DNA from 3 places in the Paenibacillus sp. 2TAB26 genome. Region 3 is predicted to be linked to each of the others. Evidence: riboswitches for the same ligand, from Rfam matches in the RefSeq annotation. Region 3 holds a riboswitch; each other region holds the start of a gene.

Region 1 (6,170 bases), on a different contig from region 3:
ATCCAGCTTTTCTTCCGCGAATGCAAGCGCCTCACGCAGCTCTACTGGCAGATTGGTTTCGTTTTTTGCCGTTACCGGCACATGCAGCAGGCTGCATGACGATTGAATGATCGTGCGCTCAGCTGGAATGTATGCGGAAAGCTTTTGCAGCAATTCGAGCTTTTGCTTATAGTCTGAGCGCCAAATGTTGCGTCCGTCTACAAGTCCGATACCAGCGAGCTTATCCTTCGGATAACCAAATTGCTCAAGCGACTTCAAGTTTTGCTCCAAACCATGAACGAAATCCAAACCGATCGCTTGTACCGGCAGAGCAACTACAGCTTCATAATGCTCAACCGCTTCAAAATACGTTTGAAGCATTATGTTAAGCGCTGGTGCTGCTTGGTTCAGCCTTGCATAAATCGATTCAACCCATTGCATCTCTTCCTCAGAAATAGAGGTAACAAGAATTGGCTCATCGATTTGCACCCATTGTACGCCTTCTTGCTCAAGCTCCTTAAGCAGCTGAGCATAAAGCGGTATAAACTGCTCAATGAGCTGCGGAAGCTGCTTGGCATCGTAGCCCTTCGACAGCTTGAGGAAGGTGTATAGACCGATAATGACAGGTTTACCTTCAATGCCAAGCTTTTCTTTGGCTTCGCGGTATGCAATCAGCGGACGGTTTTCCGTCAGTATCGGTGCAGCACCCGCAAGTTCTGGCACGATATAGTGATAGTTGGTATTAAACCATTTGGTCATCTCGCAGGCTTGTGCTTCCTGTGTCCCTCTCGCCATAGCGTAGTAGGTCTGAATGGGAACAGGACCTCCTTCGTAGGAAAAACGCTCTGGCACAAGGCCAAACATCGCTGCAGTATCCAGCATTTGATCATACAACGTAAAATCATTAACAGGGATTAAAGAAATTCCTTTATCCTTTTGCAGCTTCAGGTTGTTAAGACGAATACTTTCAAGGGTTTGAAGGAATACCGTTTCGTCCAAATCACCTTTCCAAAAAGCTTCAAGCGCTTTTTTCCATTCCCTATTTTCGCCGATACGCGGATATCCAAGTACACTGTTTTGCAGTTTGCTCACGTTCATATTTCCTCCTAATAAGTGTAATTATTATGAAATAAAAGCACAAAAAAGAGCGTCGTTACCTTAAAGAAGCAAAGGTAAAGACGCCCGGCGTTTTAATAAACAGCGGTTCTGTCTTAACACCTCCCTATCTCCCGTAGGTAAAATCAGTGTCGTTCAAATAGGCAGGTCTCCTGGCTCCAGAATCATCATCGTAAGCTTGCCTTCCCAACCTTTTAAGGTCAGTGGCGTTAGCGCTTAGACTCCTCTGTTACAGTGGCGGGACCGCGTCGGTTTTGCACCGGACTTCCCTTTTAAGCTCAAGCTATACAGCAAGAGCACCTATTTCCACTTATTTCAGTTGTTGATCTCTTTTTTTAGGATCACGAATAACTATACACGCAAAATAATAACCATACAATGGAAATCATTATAATATCAAAAAAAAGACTCTCCTCTAAGCAGCCTGCGCTGCAAAAGGAAAGCCTATTGGTTTTTTATATAATTACCTAACCAGCCAACCGCCATCAACAGCCAAAATATGGCCGTTCATATAATCAGAAGCTGAAGAGGCTAGGAACACCGCTGGTCCAATCAAATCCTGCGATGTACCCCAGCGTCCCGCTGGTATGCGCTGCAAAATTTGAGCACTGCGAACAGGATCCTCGCGAAGCGCTTCGGTGTTGTCTGTACTCATGTAGCCTGGGGCTATCGCATTTACCTGCAAGCCTTTAGCTGCCCATTCGCTGGCAAGCGCTTTGGTAAGACCGGCAACGGCATGTTTGCTGGACGTATAACCTGGAACATTAATTCCGCCTTGGAAGGTTAACATCGACGCAATGTTAATAATTTTCCCTGAGCCCTGTTCAATCATATGTTTCCCAGCCAGCTGGGAAAGGAGAAATACAGAATTCAAGTTAACATCGAGTACATCCTGCCAGTCCTCGTAGCTATGCTCTGCAGCTGGCGTGCGGCGAATGATACCCGCGTTGTTGACCAAAATATCGATGCGTCCCAGTTCTTCAACTGTACGATCAACAATTCCAGCAAGCTTCGTTCGGTCAGCAATATCAGTCTGAATTGTAATCGCTTTGCGTCCAAGCTCTCTTATCGCTGCTGCCGTTTTGTCAGCAGGCGTTTGGTTCGTGACAAGCGCGATATCCGCACCCGCTCGTGCTAATCCAAGCGCAATCGCTTCTCCAAGCCCGCGCCCTGCACCTGTGACGACAGCTGTTTTACCCGTCAAATCAAACAAACTCATCGGCTCAGCTCCTACCTTTAGTACGCTTCCCATTTTCCGAAAGCGCTGCTTTCATCATTTTTATATTTTGTGACTCATACCTCGCCGCAACGTCCGCATCTATACCTTCGTCTGTGATGATATAGTCAATTTCATGCAAACCGGCAAACGTTATTAGTGCACCCTTATCGAATTTGTTATGATCGGCAAGGCAGTAGACGACCTTGGCATTTTCCATATACAGTTTCTTCAGCTTCGTCAATTCTTCTGTGAATATGGTAAGCCCATATTCCATATGAATGCCGGTTGTGGAAAGAAACAGCTTGTGTACATTCAGTCGTTTAATCCATTCCTGCGATTCTGCGCCGATAAGCAAATTGTTATGCCGGTAGCCCCCGGGAATAACAAGCCTTACTTGGTCCTTCGCAGTCAACTCCCGAATGATAAGCAGATCGTTCGTAAGTACCGTAACCGGGATATTGGGCAGACGCTTTGCCATTTCGAGCGTAGTACTGCCAGCATCAAGCGCAATAATATCATTAGGCTCGATGCAGGAAAGAGCAAGCTCCGCAATCGCCGCCTTCTCCCGCTGATGCTTGCTGTTTGGGAATTGCAGCGGATAAAGGCTGTCTTCGCCTCTATGCTGGGGCACAGCTCCGCCATGAGTCCGTTTCAGCAATCCCTTCTCTTCTAGCTTCTCTAAATCTTCACGAACCGTTTTCTCCGTGACTTGAAACAGCTCGCTTAGCTCGGAAACTTTAACCGCGCCAAGCTGCTCCAATTTATCTATAATCTTACGATGCCGTTCGGCAGCAAGCATAGTGCACCCCCTGTAGCGAATGTTTCTATTTTAGCTCGCTTGCAGGTACGGCGTCCATATCTGTAAATGTGTAGTTCTCTCCAGCCATCGACCAGCAGAATGTATAATTGCTTGTGCCCACTCCTGAGTGGATCGACCATGGCGGTGAAAGAATCGCTTGGTCATTGGCAACAACAAGATGTCTCGTCTGCGAAGGCTCGCCCATCATATGGAATACGCGAGCATCATCATTCATGTCGAAGTACAAGTATGCTTCCATGCGGCGGTCATGGACATGAGAAGGCATCGTATTCCAGACGCTTCCCGTTTTCAAGCTCGTTACACCAAGCATAAGCTGGCAGCTTTGGATGCCGTCTGCGTGGATATATTTATAAAGAATACGTTCATTGGAAGTCTCCTGCGAACCAAGATGAGTCGGATTCGCTTCCTCCATCGTCATCTTGCGTGTTGCAATTTCAGCATGCGCAAGCGCGGAACAGAAATAAAGCTTCGCAGGGTTTGCTTTATCTACACTTGACAGCAGCACCTGACGTTTGCCCTTGCCAACATAAAGCACGTCGAGCTTATTCAGCTCGTATACTTCCCCATCAACGGAAATCGAAGCAGGTCCGCCAATATTCAAGAAGCCAACCTCGCGGCGCTCCAAGAAATATTCGGTTTTTAGCGTTGCAGCATCCTCCAGCTCAAGCGTCTCGTTCACAGGCAATGCTCCGCCTACAACCATTCTGTCATAATGCGTATATGTCATTTTTAATTGATCTTGCTCAAACAAGCTTTCGATCAAAAACTCGCTGCGCAGACGTTCCGTATCATATTGCTTCACATCAGTAGGATTAGTAGTATGGCGTACTTCCATTGGATAAAAGCCTCCTAAAAGTTATTTGCGTTTGACTCGCCTCGCAAGCTACGCTAATGTTTGTTATTGTTCGTTTTTATAATAACACACATTTACGAACATAAAAAGAACATTTTAAACATTTTGGATTACAAGGAACATTTTATTTTCGAGAAGATTGTACAACAAAAAAACGACCTTCGCGCGCATCATTTGCGAAGAGGCCGTTTGTTGTTTTTGAGGAAATCTACTGAAGCTTCCACTTTCGATAAACATAAAGAGATACCGCCATAAACATGCCGTATACTAAGACGGTAACAAATACGTTTCTTGGATCCGTCATAAGCGTATCACCGATCGTGGCGAACAACAGCATCGCTGGAATTTTGCCAATCGATGAGGCGATCGCATAAACGGTAAAGGAAACACGGCTTAACGCCGAGTACATATTAACTGCAATGGATGGAATGAACGGAATGAGCCGAGCAAACATAATCGTCAGAAAAGCATTCTGCTCAAACATCACCGTTAGTTTTCCGATGCTTGGATAACGGTAGAGAAATTTCTTCCCCCACTCTTGATAGCCATAGCGGATAAACAGAAACATCACAATGGATGCTGCCGCTGAGCCCGTCCAAGTCACTGCCGCGCCTAACACTGGGCCAAGAGCAGCACCAATGAGCCCGCCGATTACGGGATACGGGATGACAGGAAATAGTGCGACGAGCGTTGCCATAATGACGACGAGCGGCACATTATCCGCTTGCTGAAACCACGTCAAAATCACATCGCCATAACGATAAATAAGAAAAGCAATACTGCCATACAAAGCAGCTAAACCTGTTTTTTTGAGCATTGTTGTACCCCTGAATAGTAGATATCTCCAGCTTATCATTATTGAAGATAAATACGAGCAATGCATTGTGTCAAATTTAAGTTTTGGAATGACAACGAAGTGTTCGGGATATTTTCAACTTGCGCCGCAGCCGGTAAATGTGATCATCTACTGTACGATCTACCGGCGCCTCCATTGGCCAGACGTTGTCTAGCAGTTGTTCGCGCGACAGCGTTTGCCCTGCATGGCTGTGCATGAAATGCAGCAGCGCATATTCCTTCGGAAGCAGTACAATCTTTTGTGCTTTCCATGCAACGGTGTAAGCACCCGCATCCCATTCCATAAATCTCTCGACCTCTATCCCTGCGCGCTGAAATTATGCTCTTTCGTTAAATCCACAATGAACGAGGTAGGATCAAAGCATCCACCGAAACCAACGGCCATGACCATCTGTTTCCGCTAACGTTTTCGATTGCACCTTGCCCTCCAAATAATAATCAAGATGAAGATTTGGGTCCCACATATTATTGTAGAGGTGAAATATATCTCTTTGTTGCCCTATTCTCCTAATGCTGTCTGTTAATTCAACTTTGTCGTCATGAGTCATTTGGTTGGCTACATGGGTGTGAAACACACCAATAACACAATCCTCCGTTATTTTAGCAACCATTTCAGCAAGTCGTTTCACGCCATTCCCCTGAAACAACTCCATCTGCTGCCCTTTTAATAAAGAAGCTGCTTTGTCAAAATTCACAATCCGCTCATTATGCTCAGGCCAAATCAACGACTTTAACCAAAGATAATCGTCTTCCTCTTCCAGATTATTAACGTGCAAATCTATTCCTATCCTTGCAATCACTGGCGGACTTTGTTTTAGGAGATGCAAGGCAATGTCTCCACGAACTTCCGAGTGCAGTACCAGTTCAGCATCTATATTTCCATAGGTTTCACTATTGTTGTATTGATAACTATACTTATCCCAAAAAAGCTGTAGCCCCGCACTTGTGCCGATTTCAATGATTGCTAATGGTTTGTTCGTTTTTTGATACATATAACAAAAAGCAGGATACAAGTAAGCACAGCGTCTAACCTCATTCGTTTGTACAAGCTTGCTTTGGAGCAGTTGAACAATTTCGTTTTTATGCTGAAGGCAAAAGTGTTTAAAAAAAGGGAATGCCTCCGCCGCATCTCTCGGATCGTTAACTATGCTGCCGTAAAACTTTTGCAGTTCGTGGCTGCTCTCTTTGTCCAGCAAGTACTGAACCGCAGCAAAAAAAAGATTGGGAACTGGCTGGCCTTCTCTGCAATAAGAAGCCATCTGAAGCATTTCATCATCATCTGCAATGGCTAATGATAGCTGTTCATACAAACGGCTTGAGCCTTTGCA
Region 2 (6,170 bases), on a different contig from region 3:
CTGCTTACCTTTATGGAAATTATGAAGGAGCTGCCGCTGACGCTGCTGCTGCGCCCGTTTAATTTTGAGACGCTAGCGACAAAAGCCTATCAATATGCAAGCGATGAGCAAATTCATCAAGCTTCGGTACCGTCTTTATTCATAATCACGGTGGGAATGGCAACTGTTTTTGTTTATCATTGGTTGGGAGAGAAGAAATCCAGATGAACTTTTTTGAGCTGACTAACGTTTCTTTTAGCTATGATAATGGGAAAAAGAGTGTATTAGAAAACTTTACGATGCAAATGCAGAAGGGTGAAGTTGTTGGAGTGCTTGGTCAAAGCGGTTGCGGGAAAAGCACGCTGCTGCGGATTATTGCCGGGCTTGAGATTCCTGCCTCGGGACGTATTGCCGCTGGCGGCAGGGTTTTAGTAGATGATCAGCAGTTTATTCAGCCTGAGCAGCGCGGCATAGGCATGGTGTTTCAGGATTATGCGTTGTTTCCTCATCTGACTGTCGGTCAAAATATATTATTTGGTTTACATCGATTATCAAGAAAAGATAGATTCAAACGGCTGGATGAAATGCTGGAGCTGATACAGTTAAATGATTTCGTCAAGCGTTATCCGCATGAGCTTAGCGGCGGTCAGCAGCAGCGTGTTGCTTTTGCTCGTGCGCTTGCCCCGTCTCCCTTGATGCTGTTGATGGATGAGCCATTTAGTAGTTTGGATTCACACTTAAAGCAAAGCATTCGGGAAGAGCTGAAGCGATTGCTTCACAAAGCCCAAATTACGTGTATGTTCGTCACCCATGATCAAGAGGATGCAGCTGCTATTTGCGATCGAATCATTCAAATCCCGTATAGACAAACCCCAGCAATCCCGATATGATTGATTAAATAATCGCATAATTGAATAGAGAAGGTGCAAACAAAAGCATGCTTTTGTTTGCTTAATAGGGAAGTCCGGTTCAATGCCGGCGCGGTCCCGCCACTGTATGTGAAGAGTGATTCTCTGCAAATGCCACTGTCCGATTCAAGGATGGGAAGGTGTGAGAATCGCGTTGACGCACGAGCCAGGAAACCTGCCTTTTTTATTTTGTTTCTCATTCTTCGGGGGTAAAGAATGTGGAGGCGTAATCGTTTTGCAGGACGCATCATATATTTTAGTTATATACGGTTGCTATTCTTACATTCGACATGCAGATCCCCTAATAGAAGGGGGTCTTTTTTTTATTGTTAAGGTTTGTGTGAATGAGACAAAAAGGAGTAGAAAAGAGACGATGGCAAAGATCTACAAGAAATGGTTACCAAGCTTAATCATCCTATGGCTGTTTATTGGTTTATTAGCTGGCTGTGCCAGTCCGGCACAAAGCGTTAATTCCAATACCAATCAAGTGCAAACCAGCAACGAAGGACAAGTGGGAAAAGAAGCGGAGAAAGCCGCTGATGAGCAGCCAACGAGTACTTCAGCATCAGAAACGGCAGAGGCAACGCAGTTGCCTAGCGAAGATAAAGATCAAGATAACGCGAAGGCAACCGACAACGCTGGCGGTAAGCAAGCAACGCCTTCCCCGAAGCCGAAGCAGTCAAATGAGCCAAAACTGGATGATCCAAAAACGAAGCCTACTGCTTCTGCGAAACCAACCAAAACAGACAGTGCGGCTACTGCGAAGCCCGTCACACCTGTTGCAACGCCGAATCCTGTGCAGACGGTTACGATTTCAATTGTCGCGGACAAAGATACGGGAACGGTGCTTGCACCAACTGCCGTAGAGTTCAAGAAGGACGATACCGTTCTAGATGTATTGAAGAAAATTACGAGAAAAAACAAAATACAAATGGAATACAGAGGTGTTAAAGGCGGTGCTTATATCGAAGGCATCGATAATATTTACGAATTCGATCTGGGTGCGAAGAGCGGCTGGATGTACCGAGTAAACGGTGAGTTTCCTAACAAGGGCGCCGGGGTTTACAAGGTTAATGAAGGTGATGTTATTGAATGGTTGTACACAACTGATCTTGGCGAGGATATAGGAGCAAAATTCGATGAATAGTGCGTTCGGTTCGGTACATCCGGTTACGAGCTTCAGTTATTATGCAGGAGTCATTACATTCGGCATGCTCTTATTTCATCCTGTTTTCTTATTGACGTCACTTGCTGCGATTACGGTAATTATTGTCATTCATGGCGAAGGGAAGCGGCTGCTTAAGCTGCTTCCTTATTATGTTCTAATGGGCGGTTTAGTTGCTGTTCTTAACCCGCTGTTTTCTCATCGCGGGCGGCATATTTTATTTTATTTTATGGATCAGCCGATCACGTTGGAAGCTATTTTATATGGTGTGACGATGATGCTCTCTTTATTGTGCATTTTACTAGCCTTTGTATCGTTTCAGCAGATTGTTACGACGGAGAAATGGATGTATTTATTTTCACGAGTCGCTCCGCGAACTGCACTGCTAACCTCGATGTCGATTCGGTTCGTACCGCTTTTCTTGCGGAGACTGGATCAAATTACTACGGTTCAACGAATAAAAGGGGTTTCGATTCTCGAAGGCAGCTTGAAAAAACGGAGCAAGGATGGCATGCTGCTCGTTCGTGTGCTGTTGACCTGGTCCTTGGAGGAGGCGCTTCAGACCGCTGATTCTATGAAAGCTAGAGGGTATGGCGCAGCTAAACGAAGCTCTTATGTCATCTATCGTATGGATCGTAGAGATTGGTATGTTCTATTGTTTCTTGGAGCAATGGCACTAGTATGCATTTGGGGCTGGATGCAAGGTTTTGGTGTGCTTACTATTTACCCGCGTCTGGAAACAATGCAGTTTCATAGGGGGGAAGGCATTGCATACGCTTGCTATTGCGCCTTTCTGTTAACACCAGTCGTACTTGAAGAAATGGAGAGAAGGTCATGGAAGTAATTCAGGTTGATCAATTGACGTTCCATTATCCGGAATCAACGGTTGCAGCACTCGATAACATTACTTTAAATATCAAGCCAGGCGATTTTGTCGTCCTTTGTGGGGCATCCGGCTGCGGCAAAACGACGCTGCTTCGGCACTTGAAAAAAGAAACGCAGCCTACGGGGAAACGCTCAGGCACCATTAAGTATAATCGTGTATTGCTAGAGGAACTGCCTGCGGTCGAGGCGGCTGAACAGATCGGCATGGTGTTTCAAAACCCTGAAAATCAAATTGTGATGGATCAGGTATGGCATGAGCTGGCTTTTTCCATGGAAAATGTCGGCTATGGGCAAGCGGTTATGCGTAAACGACTAGCCGAAATGAGCCATTTCTTTGGGCTGGATGAGCTGATTAACAAATCCGTTCATGAAATATCGGGGGGACAGAAGCAGCTGATCAATCTTGCTTCAGTATTGCTGCTGCAGCCAAAGCTGCTTCTATTAGATGAGCCCACCTCTCAGCTTGATCCGGTAGCGGCGCGAGATTTTCTGCAGTTTATTTATCGGCTGAATCAGGAAATGTCGATGACGGTTATTATAAGCGAGCATCGGCTGGAGGATGTTATTCCACTTGCAGATCGAATCATTCTGCTGGAGGAAGGCAAAGTGAAATACGACGCGCCGCCGAGAGAGCTATGCCGGCTCGTTGGTGTTGATGCAGCGCAGAAAGAAATGCCATACCTGCCTTCCGTTACGAAGCTGTTTCTATCTGCCCAGAAGGCTGGCAGCCTACCAGAAGCAAATCAAATTCCGCTTACCGTGCGTGAAGGGAAGAAGTGGCTCTCCAATGTTTTCGGCGTACATACAATAGGCGCAAATCATTCAGTAATCAACGAAAGCAGCGAGCTCGAAAAAAAGGAATGGCTGCTTGCTTGTGATGAAATAACGTTTAAATACGAAAAAGCGAGTGCAGAGGTGTTGAAGAAGCTGTCGCTTAACGTGTACAAGTATGAGTTTTTGGCGGTGCTTGGCGGCAACGGGGCTGGAAAAACAACGATGCTGCAAATGATGGCCGGATTATTAAAGCCGCAGCGAGGCAAGCTGAAGCGGGATAAATCGATTAAAGTTGGTTATTTGGCGCAAAATCCACTGCTTTATTTTAGCTACGATACAGTTGAAGAGGAGCTTCAGCGAATGGCGGATTACGCCAAACTCGATGATCGGGATCGGAAAATAGCTCAGGTTGTCGATTCCCTGCAGATTTCCTCTATTTTGCCGAAGCATCCTTATGATTTGAGCGGAGGAGAGCAGCAGAGAGCGGCGTTAGCCTTAGTGCTGCTTGGTGAGCCGGATGTTCTATGCTTGGATGAGCCGACAAAGGGGCTTGATCCCATAGCCAAGCAGCGAACAGCGGAGCTGCTGCAGCAGTTATGCCATGCAGGCAAAACCATAGTCATGGTCACACATGATATTGAATTTGCTGCCGAGCATGCAACGCGCTGCGCGATGCTGTTTGATGGAGCAATATCTGCTGAGTCGGAGCCGGCGCAATTTTTTGGTACTAATTATTTTTACACAACAGCCATCAATCGAACGGTGCGTGAATGGCTGCCAGAAGCGCTGACGACAGAGGATGTGATTGCAACGTGGGCAAAATAAAGCTCTGGTTCATTGCCAGCATTGGACTGTTCATCGCAGCTATGGCCTTATCCTCTGCCATTTCCGATGATCATTATTTAATGCTAAGTATCGTGCTGCTATTTGTCACGATGATTCCTTTTTTTGCAAGGTTTGAGAGACGGAAGATCGAAGCGCGCGAGATTGTTATCCTTGCTGTGCTGGCGGCCATTGCGGCCATTAGCCGCGTACCGTTTGCGCCGCTGCCGAGCGTTCAGCCCACATCCTTCGTGATCATTATTGCTGCGATTGTGTTTGGAGCTGAATCGGGCTTCATTATCGGCGCAATAGCTGCAGTCGTATCGAATATCTTTCTAGGTCAGGGCCCGTGGACGCCATGGCAAATGTTTTGCTGGGGGATGATCGGGGCTAGCGCGGGGTGGCTGCGAAATACTTGGCTCATCAAAACAAAGACCGGCTTGCTCGTATTTGGTTTTGGATGGGGCTTCTTGTTTGGCTGGATTATGAATATTTGGTTTATCATCGGATTGCCGGACGCGCTGAGCTGGAATTTGATTTTTGTTGCCTACATTCAAAGCTTTTATTTTGATCTTGCGCATGCGCTGTCCAATGTTTTTTTCCTCGCCGTGTTTGGGAGCAGCTGGATTGCCATTTTGCAGCGCTTCAAGAGGAAATACGGTTTATTGGAATCATAGGTTATGTGCTATTTTCCCCTCGAACCTATATTAATGCTACAATAGTATAAAAACACGAGGGGACGAATTCGGCTGCGTAGCTAATCATATGCTCCGGAAAAAATGATGGATGATACAGAACCTCTTGCTACCAAACCATGCGCCATTTGCAAGGAAACGAAACCGCTCTCTGAGTTTCTGCGGCGAACGGGCAAACGAGCCGGCGCTGGTGCAAGGCGCGGTGCATGCCGAGCTTGCAGGCAGGCGAAAGCGGCTTTAGCTCCATTGCCTGATGTTCAACTTAATGATTATAAAGCAATACGAAGAAAAGCTCATCCCAGCAAACCATTCCCGGTTCCACCGATGACATCCATAACGCTGCAGAATGATCCGGCAGCACTAAAACCTACGCGTCAAGGTACGATTTGGATGAGAGGCAAGACGGATAAAGGACGGCGATGGTATCAAGAAATTGAGCCAGAGCTTGCGATAACGCTGGTAAAGGAGCATGCTGCGGTTATCGTCAATCGCTATACGATACGCCGATTGTTCAGCAATAAGGAATTCCGGCGCTACATCTTGGAGCGTGACCATCACATTTGTTATTTTTGCGGGGAGCAGGGTGATACGATCGATCATATGCTGCCGCGCGCTAAGGGCGGGCATACAACGCCGGTTAATTGTGTCTGTGCTTGCAATGCTTGCAACCAATCGAAGGCGGATCAAGACTTGCAAACGTTTATGAACGGTGATGAGCTTATTCCTTAGAAGCATTAATGAATGATTGAGTGATCCGTATGTTGTACTGCTTTCGTTACAACTAACGTTTATACAAAAAAAGACTGCATAGTCCGCCTTGATGAAGGGCGACTACGCAGTCTTTTTTTGTATTAGATGCCTGCACTTGACGCAAATAATTTAGCGAAACGGTTTAAAATCACAGCAGCTTCCTTATTGAGCAGCGGATCTCTCGAACGGAAA
Region 3 (6,170 bases):
ACGGCAATTGAGATTAGATCTTCACTATCTTGTCCGCCAACAAAAGCAGCCCCAAGTGCTTTAATCGTAATCGCGCCGCCAGTTGCAGTTCCAGTTAACGAAATCGTTATTTTATTTCCATCTCGCGTAAAGGTATTAACTTGAAGACCTGTATTTCCTGGATCAATTGACCAGTTTTTAATGTCCGTTGCTTGATTAGTGAACTCATCGCCTACAAGTTTTACTTCAATCGATGGATCTACAGCACCATTGGCAATCTTCGAACCCGAAGAAATAGCCGGCCATCTGCTGTAATAGAAACGAACCTCATCGTTTTCTTTAAGCTCGTATTCACCTGCTCCAACCATTGGAGCAATGCCATTCACTTCATACATCCAGCCATCATAACCGCCAAATGTACCCGCTGCTTCTCCGTTTATGGCAGAAACATACTGTCCGTAGCTGCTGTCATCAATTTTATAGCTAATTTTAGGATCTGCTTGATTGAGTGCTTGTTTTAGCACTTCCAATGCAGTGACTGGCTTAACCGTGTTTTTCACCGTCACTGCTTGTTTGCTATAAATCGAACTGGAACGGCCATCTACCTGCAGCTTAGCGGTTACAGGAACCCGCAGCGTAATTGTAGTGCTGTCTTTTTTACCAACTAAAGCTGCTCCCAGTGCTTGGATGGTAACTGCTTTTTCTGTAGCTTTGCCTGACAATTGAATTTTAATCTTTTGATCGCTTTCTTTCACGATCGACTCAATCGTCAGTCCCGATACGTCAGAGTTAATTTTCCAATTGTTCTTCACTAGCGCGTTGCTGTTGAACTCATCTCCAACAAGCTTTACATCAACTGATGGATTAGTTGCGCCATTTACAAGCGTTGTTCCAGTTGTAATATCTGCATAACGGCTATAGAAGAAACGAACCTCGTCGTTAGCTTTAAGCTTGTAAGAGCCTGCACCTACGTTCGGAGCTATACCGTTGACTGTATACACCCAGCCATCCCAGCCGCCAAAGGTGCCCGCATTTTGTCCTGCAACCCCTTTAATATAAGGGCCATAACTGCTGTCTACAATATTGTAGGAAATTGCTGGTGAGGCATTATCCAAAGCAGTCTTAAACGCATCCAACACTGTTGGCCTTTTAATTTGAGTGAAGTTTACCGGTTGCTTGCCATAAACAGAACCCGTAACGCCATCAACACTCATATTAACAGAAATAGGTTGTTTAATTTCCTCTAATCGATGCCATACCGTTTTCTGATATTTAATATCAAGCAGGGCAATTAGCGCCTGCTCAGTCGCCATTCCATTAGATCCGCCGCTAAGAAGGTATTTAAATGATCCATCCTGAAGCTGGAATAAAGAGAAAGAATCAAGTACCGTTTTACCATTCGCTGTCCAGACATCAGACAAAATATCCTCGCCAATAGCCGTTATTCCGGTCACTACAGTGGATAGACTATTCGAGTTATTGTCGCTAAACATAATATGTTCTTGGTTTAGCTTTATCGTTTGTAAATAACTTTTCACTCTTTCAATTGCCGCTTGAACAGCGCTGTCATCCTGATAATTTCCAAGTGCTAACAGGCCCATCCCTGACATATCTGGATCAGACTTCGTTCCGAAGTAAGCAAAGCCGCCATCAGCCAGTTGCTTGCTTAGTAAAAAATCTACTGCTTTTTTCTTAGCAGCTGCATCCCATTTTCCAACGTTGCTGCCTAGCTTTTCGCCAGTATCAAGGGCAAGCATTGCCCACATATGTTTGTTTGTTGAACCAATTGCTCCTGTGGCTGCATCTTGCTGCGATGCCAGCTCGGCATACAGATTACGATCTGTTTCCCACGCATGAGCAGGATCTTCGCCCATAGCAAGCAGTCCGAATATGTAACGGATATGCTCAGTTCCTCCATTATCCGGTTTTAGTACCGGATTTGTAGGCTCCTGTTTCTCCCAGCTTGGAAGCTGCCAGTCGCCGTCGTTCAAATTTACGCCAGCGCCCCAAAGCGCTACAATTTCCACCCACGATGTCAAAGGCTTTTTCTTGTTTTTATAATACTCAACCGTCTTATCAATCATCTCATTCAATGAAGCATTCGCAGAATGATCTGCTGCTTTACCTACTTGTGGTGCAAATAAAGTAAACACCAATACAAAACTTAAAATTGCAGGTAAACTCTTTTTCATAAATCTTTTTAAATTAAGCAATGTTTTCTCTCCCTTTAATCATTTTTGGCAACAAAAAAACATCTTTCCGTTTGTGGAAAGATGTTTGGATAAACACGTGCGCATGGAAGCATAGGAATCCACCTATTGCAAAAGCACGAATAAACATCTCCCTCCCATCCTCGTGAGAAATATAGAGCGCTCCTATGGCAGGTCTCCTGGCTTCGCTTCATTGCTTAGACGATCTCCTTCCCGTCATGATATGACAGTGGACAACATGATCGTCTGCTCCGCGATACAGTGGCGGGACCGCGTCGGATTTTGACCGAACTTCCCTATTAAGCTGCTTGTGAATGATAGATTCACGGCAGCACCATATTAGCTATTCTATGAAATTGTAAGTGCTTGTTTTGTGAATTGTATCAAATTTGAAAGGATTAGACAAAGGTTCTGACCGTTTTTTTTCAACTTGTACAATTCTCTATTCAATTTATTGTGACTATGACTCGTATTTCATCATAAATCTACTTCAGTTACAAATTACTCAATTTTGAATCTCTTAATCGAGCGCTGAAGCTCCTCCGAAAGCTCATTTACAGATGAAGCAAGCTGCTGCGTTTCAGCTGCGAGCTGATTTTGCCGCTCAGTGTCTGCTGCCGATTGCGCAGCATGAGTTGAAGTATCCTTGGCGACTTGCGCCATCGATTCAACGGAAGCGCTCACTTCCTCGCTGCCTGCTGCCATCTCCTCCGTTGAAGCAGATACGTCTTCAATTTGTGAGGCTACAAGTCGGGATTCCTTCCATATCGTGTCAAAAGATACCTTCAGCTCCTGAACGATGAGTAATCCTTGTTCCATTTCTTGCTCTCCTGCAGTGACCGCGCCAACAGCATCGGCAGTCAAGGCTAGCACCTCATTAATCGTTTCTTCGATATGGCCCGCATGAGCCGAAGCCTGTTCAGCCAGCTTTCTCACTTCACTTGATACTACTGCAAATCCACGGCCATACTCTCCTGCATGTGCCGCTTCTATAGCAGCGTTTAGAGCGAGTAAATTCGTCTGATTTGCAATAGCAGCAATCGTGCCTGCCATCTCTTGGATTTCGGATGAGCGCTCATTAAGCTGCCCGATCACTCTTGATATTGAAGCCGTTGCCGCGCCAAGCCGCTCCATTTGACCAACCGCATGATCCGATTTTTCATGGCCCAGCTCCGCTGCTTGCAGCATATCGTTCGACGCTTCCGACATTTGGCTCGAGGAATGAGCAATCCTTCCTACGCTCGTCGCCATTTCCTCCATAGACCTTGCTGCCTCAACTGCCCCGTCCGCTTGATTTTCCGCGCCAACTGCCATCTCATTCACAGAGGAAGCAAGCTGTGAGGAGAGCTCTCGGCTTTGCTGCGAGCCTACACCCAATCGACCTGCAAAATCCGATACGGATGCGGCATTGTTCCGAATCGTCCGCATTAAGCCTTGCATATGGGCAATGAAATGATTGATTTCTTCGCCTAAGCGAGCAATTTCATCATTTCCTTTATTTTCTATACGATAGGTAAGATCCGCTTCGCTAGAATTAAGATTAATTGCTGCATGAACAATATTACGAAGCTTACGTCCTACCATAAATTGTGATAGCAGAAACAAAACAACCAAAACAACAGCCATCAGGCCGCCAAATTGCATGACAACCATCGTTCTTTCTGAAGCAATGAGCGCATCTGCCTTTTCTTTTGACAATGCAACACGTACGCCCCCCCAATGTTTGCCATCGATAATTAAGGGATAGGAAATATCCCACGTTTCTACCGTTTTCCCGTCTATGAGTCTATTATATTTTTGCAGGAGGACATCATCCGTCTTCGTGTTCGTAGCGGCATTGTAGCCTGTTTTGTCGTTAAAAATCCGATTGGCCCGGTAGTTTTGACTAAGAAGTCCCTCGTCTCCCCAAGTATCTTTTGATTCTTCTCCCATAGGGCTGTAAATGCTATTATGTGTTGGGATATAGCCCGCAAAATTCGGATTTTCTGAATAAGCGCCTGCAATAGCAAAAATAACATTTTCCTCGGTCAGAAAACTATCCATTATGCCTTGCCAGCGGTAATCCGTATAGCGGTCATAGGCACTATCATATTTCAGTTCATATTGAGATAGCGGAATAGACTCTCCATTGTACAAAACCGATTCTTTTCCCGCATAGGATGAGTCTTTTAGCCTTTTTTCAGCCACTTTCTCACTTTCAGGATTTACAGTCAATGTATCGTTGAAAAAGTCCTCTTTAAGCTTGTTTCCGTCCCATTTCGTTCCATCCTCCAGCACAACACCTGTTTTAAAATCTTGCTCCGTAACATTCTCAAGTGTTCGAGCTAGCGATAAAACCATCGTGCGACCCTTGTCCAGAAGCTGCTGCTCGACAGCTATACGAGTAGATTTCCATTCATACATGAGAATCACACTAACGATTATGACTAATGCGGCGGCCATGACTAGCATAAATTTATTCGTCAACGAGCGTAATCCCATCTTCATTTTTGATAACCCCCACTGTTAATTTATCTATATTAAACCAGTTTAACTAAAATGTTATGTAAATTAAACCAATTAGATTGAAACTTCTTAAATAATACATATTTATATTGAAATTATTAATTATTTTATATGACTAAGTTTATGAATTACTAAACTTAGGCTATCCACATACCTTATTAATACAAAAAAATCACCCTATTGCCGCAAACTAAGCGACATAGGGTGATTTCGAGATTAGCCTACTAAAGGTAGACTCCGATTATTTCAATGATTCACGAACCTCTAGCGTCCGCTTATTCCATTTTTCCGTTTCTGGAATCAGTTTATTAATATCTGCTCCATCAAAAATAATTTCATTCAAAATATTGTTCCAGTTGTATTCAGACCAAGCAGGAACGGTTACGCCCGGCTGTATTTTTGCATTTTCCTTTGCAATTTTAACAGCTTCCTTGTTTTTGCCTTCCCACATTGGCGTTTCATCATAATAAGCGGTCAATTCAGGATCGATGACCGAAGCATTTGCTCCTTGGTCAATCTTCCATTTTTGCGCTTCTTTGGAGAATTGGAAGCTGATCCATAGGAAAGCTTCTTCTTTATGCTTGGAACCGCTGAGCAGTGAAAGCGGACCATAAATACTATAACCTGGTTGGCTTACTTTTCCTCTTGGGAAAGGCAAAACATCCCATTCAAATTTTGCATCCTTTTTGAGGCCTGGAAGCACCCAGTCTCCGCCGATCGCAAAGCCCGTTTTACCGTTAATAAATTCTCTCGATACATCGCCTTGTTCCTTAGCTTTCGCATTGCTCTGCATGGAGCCGTCTTTCCACACAAAATCTGAAAGCCATCTAACATCGTTCATTACATCTGGCGTATTGAGCAAGCTTTGTGTCAAATCTTCATTTAAGTAATGAATGTTTGCAGCATGTCCGTCAGCAATTGCTTTTGTGCTAAGAACGCGCATTTGAAATTCTGGCTGTGTCGTTAAGCCATATTCCCCTGCTTCTGGATCGGTAATTTTTTTGGCTACATCGCGGAAATCATCGTAAGTCCAATCATTTGCTGGCATTTCAACACCATGCTTAGCAAGCAAATCTTTATTGACGAGTATCCACATCGGTACGTCAACGAATGGCACAGCCAATTTTTTGTCTTTATACGTCATCGTATCAAAAAATCCTTGAGGCAGCTGAATATCTTGGAATGTCATATCCTTCTCGATATAAGGAGTCAAATCCTCAACCAAGCCAGCTTGGTCAAACGAGATCAAATCACTGTCGATCCAAGTTAAATCGGCTGGCGTTCCTGCCGCTTCCAAAGTAGCGATGATCTCCATAATTGGTTTGCCGTTTACAGGAACCTGTTCAATTGTGATCCAAGGATATTTTTCGTTAAACATTTTGTATAATTCCGTGTAGGAATCGGACCATGAAATGAGTTTAATCGTAACAGGCTCATGCTTCTCCTCTGTAGCCGGTTTGGCTGCATCATCCGTAG

The links. Region 3 has a riboswitch for cobalamin ahead of AB4Z50_RS04410 (DUF4430 domain-containing protein). Riboswitches for the same ligand answer to the same signal wherever they lie in the genome.
Region 1: linked by a shared signal. The riboswitch ahead of metE (5-methyltetrahydropteroyltriglutamate--homocysteine S-methyltransferase) and the one ahead of AB4Z50_RS04410 (DUF4430 domain-containing protein) in region 3 are both predicted to bind cobalamin.
Region 2: linked by a shared signal. The riboswitch ahead of AB4Z50_RS20960 (DUF4430 domain-containing protein) and the one ahead of AB4Z50_RS04410 (DUF4430 domain-containing protein) in region 3 are both predicted to bind cobalamin.

Annotation. Positions count from the first base shown of each region.
Region 1 is NZ_JBFRGC010000009.1:162,067-168,236, forward strand. Features, by position in the region: gene metE (5-methyltetrahydropteroyltriglutamate--homocysteine S-methyltransferase) at 1-1,071, opposite strand, end outside; cobalamin riboswitch at 1,221-1,414, opposite strand; gene kduD (2-dehydro-3-deoxy-D-gluconate 5-dehydrogenase KduD) at 1,559-2,314, opposite strand; gene AB4Z50_RS12010 (DeoR/GlpR family DNA-binding transcription regulator) at 2,319-3,113, opposite strand; gene kduI (5-dehydro-4-deoxy-D-glucuronate isomerase) at 3,139-3,969, opposite strand; gene AB4Z50_RS12020 (TVP38/TMEM64 family protein) at 4,196-4,804, opposite strand; gene AB4Z50_RS12025 (winged helix-turn-helix domain-containing protein) at 4,881-5,126, opposite strand; gene AB4Z50_RS12030 (DUF2332 domain-containing protein) at 5,199-6,170, opposite strand, start outside.
Region 2 is NZ_JBFRGC010000018.1:107,450-113,619, reverse strand. Features, by position in the region: gene AB4Z50_RS20970 (ABC transporter permease) at 1-207, shown strand, start outside; gene AB4Z50_RS20965 (ABC transporter ATP-binding protein) at 204-869, shown strand; cobalamin riboswitch at 884-1,084, shown strand; gene AB4Z50_RS20960 (DUF4430 domain-containing protein) at 1,261-2,034, shown strand; gene AB4Z50_RS20955 (energy-coupling factor transporter transmembrane component T) at 2,027-2,896, shown strand; gene AB4Z50_RS20950 (ABC transporter ATP-binding protein) at 2,887-4,536, shown strand; gene AB4Z50_RS20945 (ECF transporter S component) at 4,524-5,210, shown strand; gene AB4Z50_RS20940 (HNH endonuclease) at 5,316-5,957, shown strand; gene AB4Z50_RS20935 (serine hydrolase) at 6,080-6,170, opposite strand, start outside.
Region 3 is NZ_JBFRGC010000003.1:326,705-332,874, reverse strand. Features, by position in the region: gene AB4Z50_RS04410 (DUF4430 domain-containing protein) at 1-2,171, opposite strand, end outside; cobalamin riboswitch at 2,342-2,543, opposite strand; gene AB4Z50_RS04405 (methyl-accepting chemotaxis protein) at 2,691-4,676, opposite strand; gene AB4Z50_RS04400 (ABC transporter substrate-binding protein) at 4,936-6,170, opposite strand, start outside.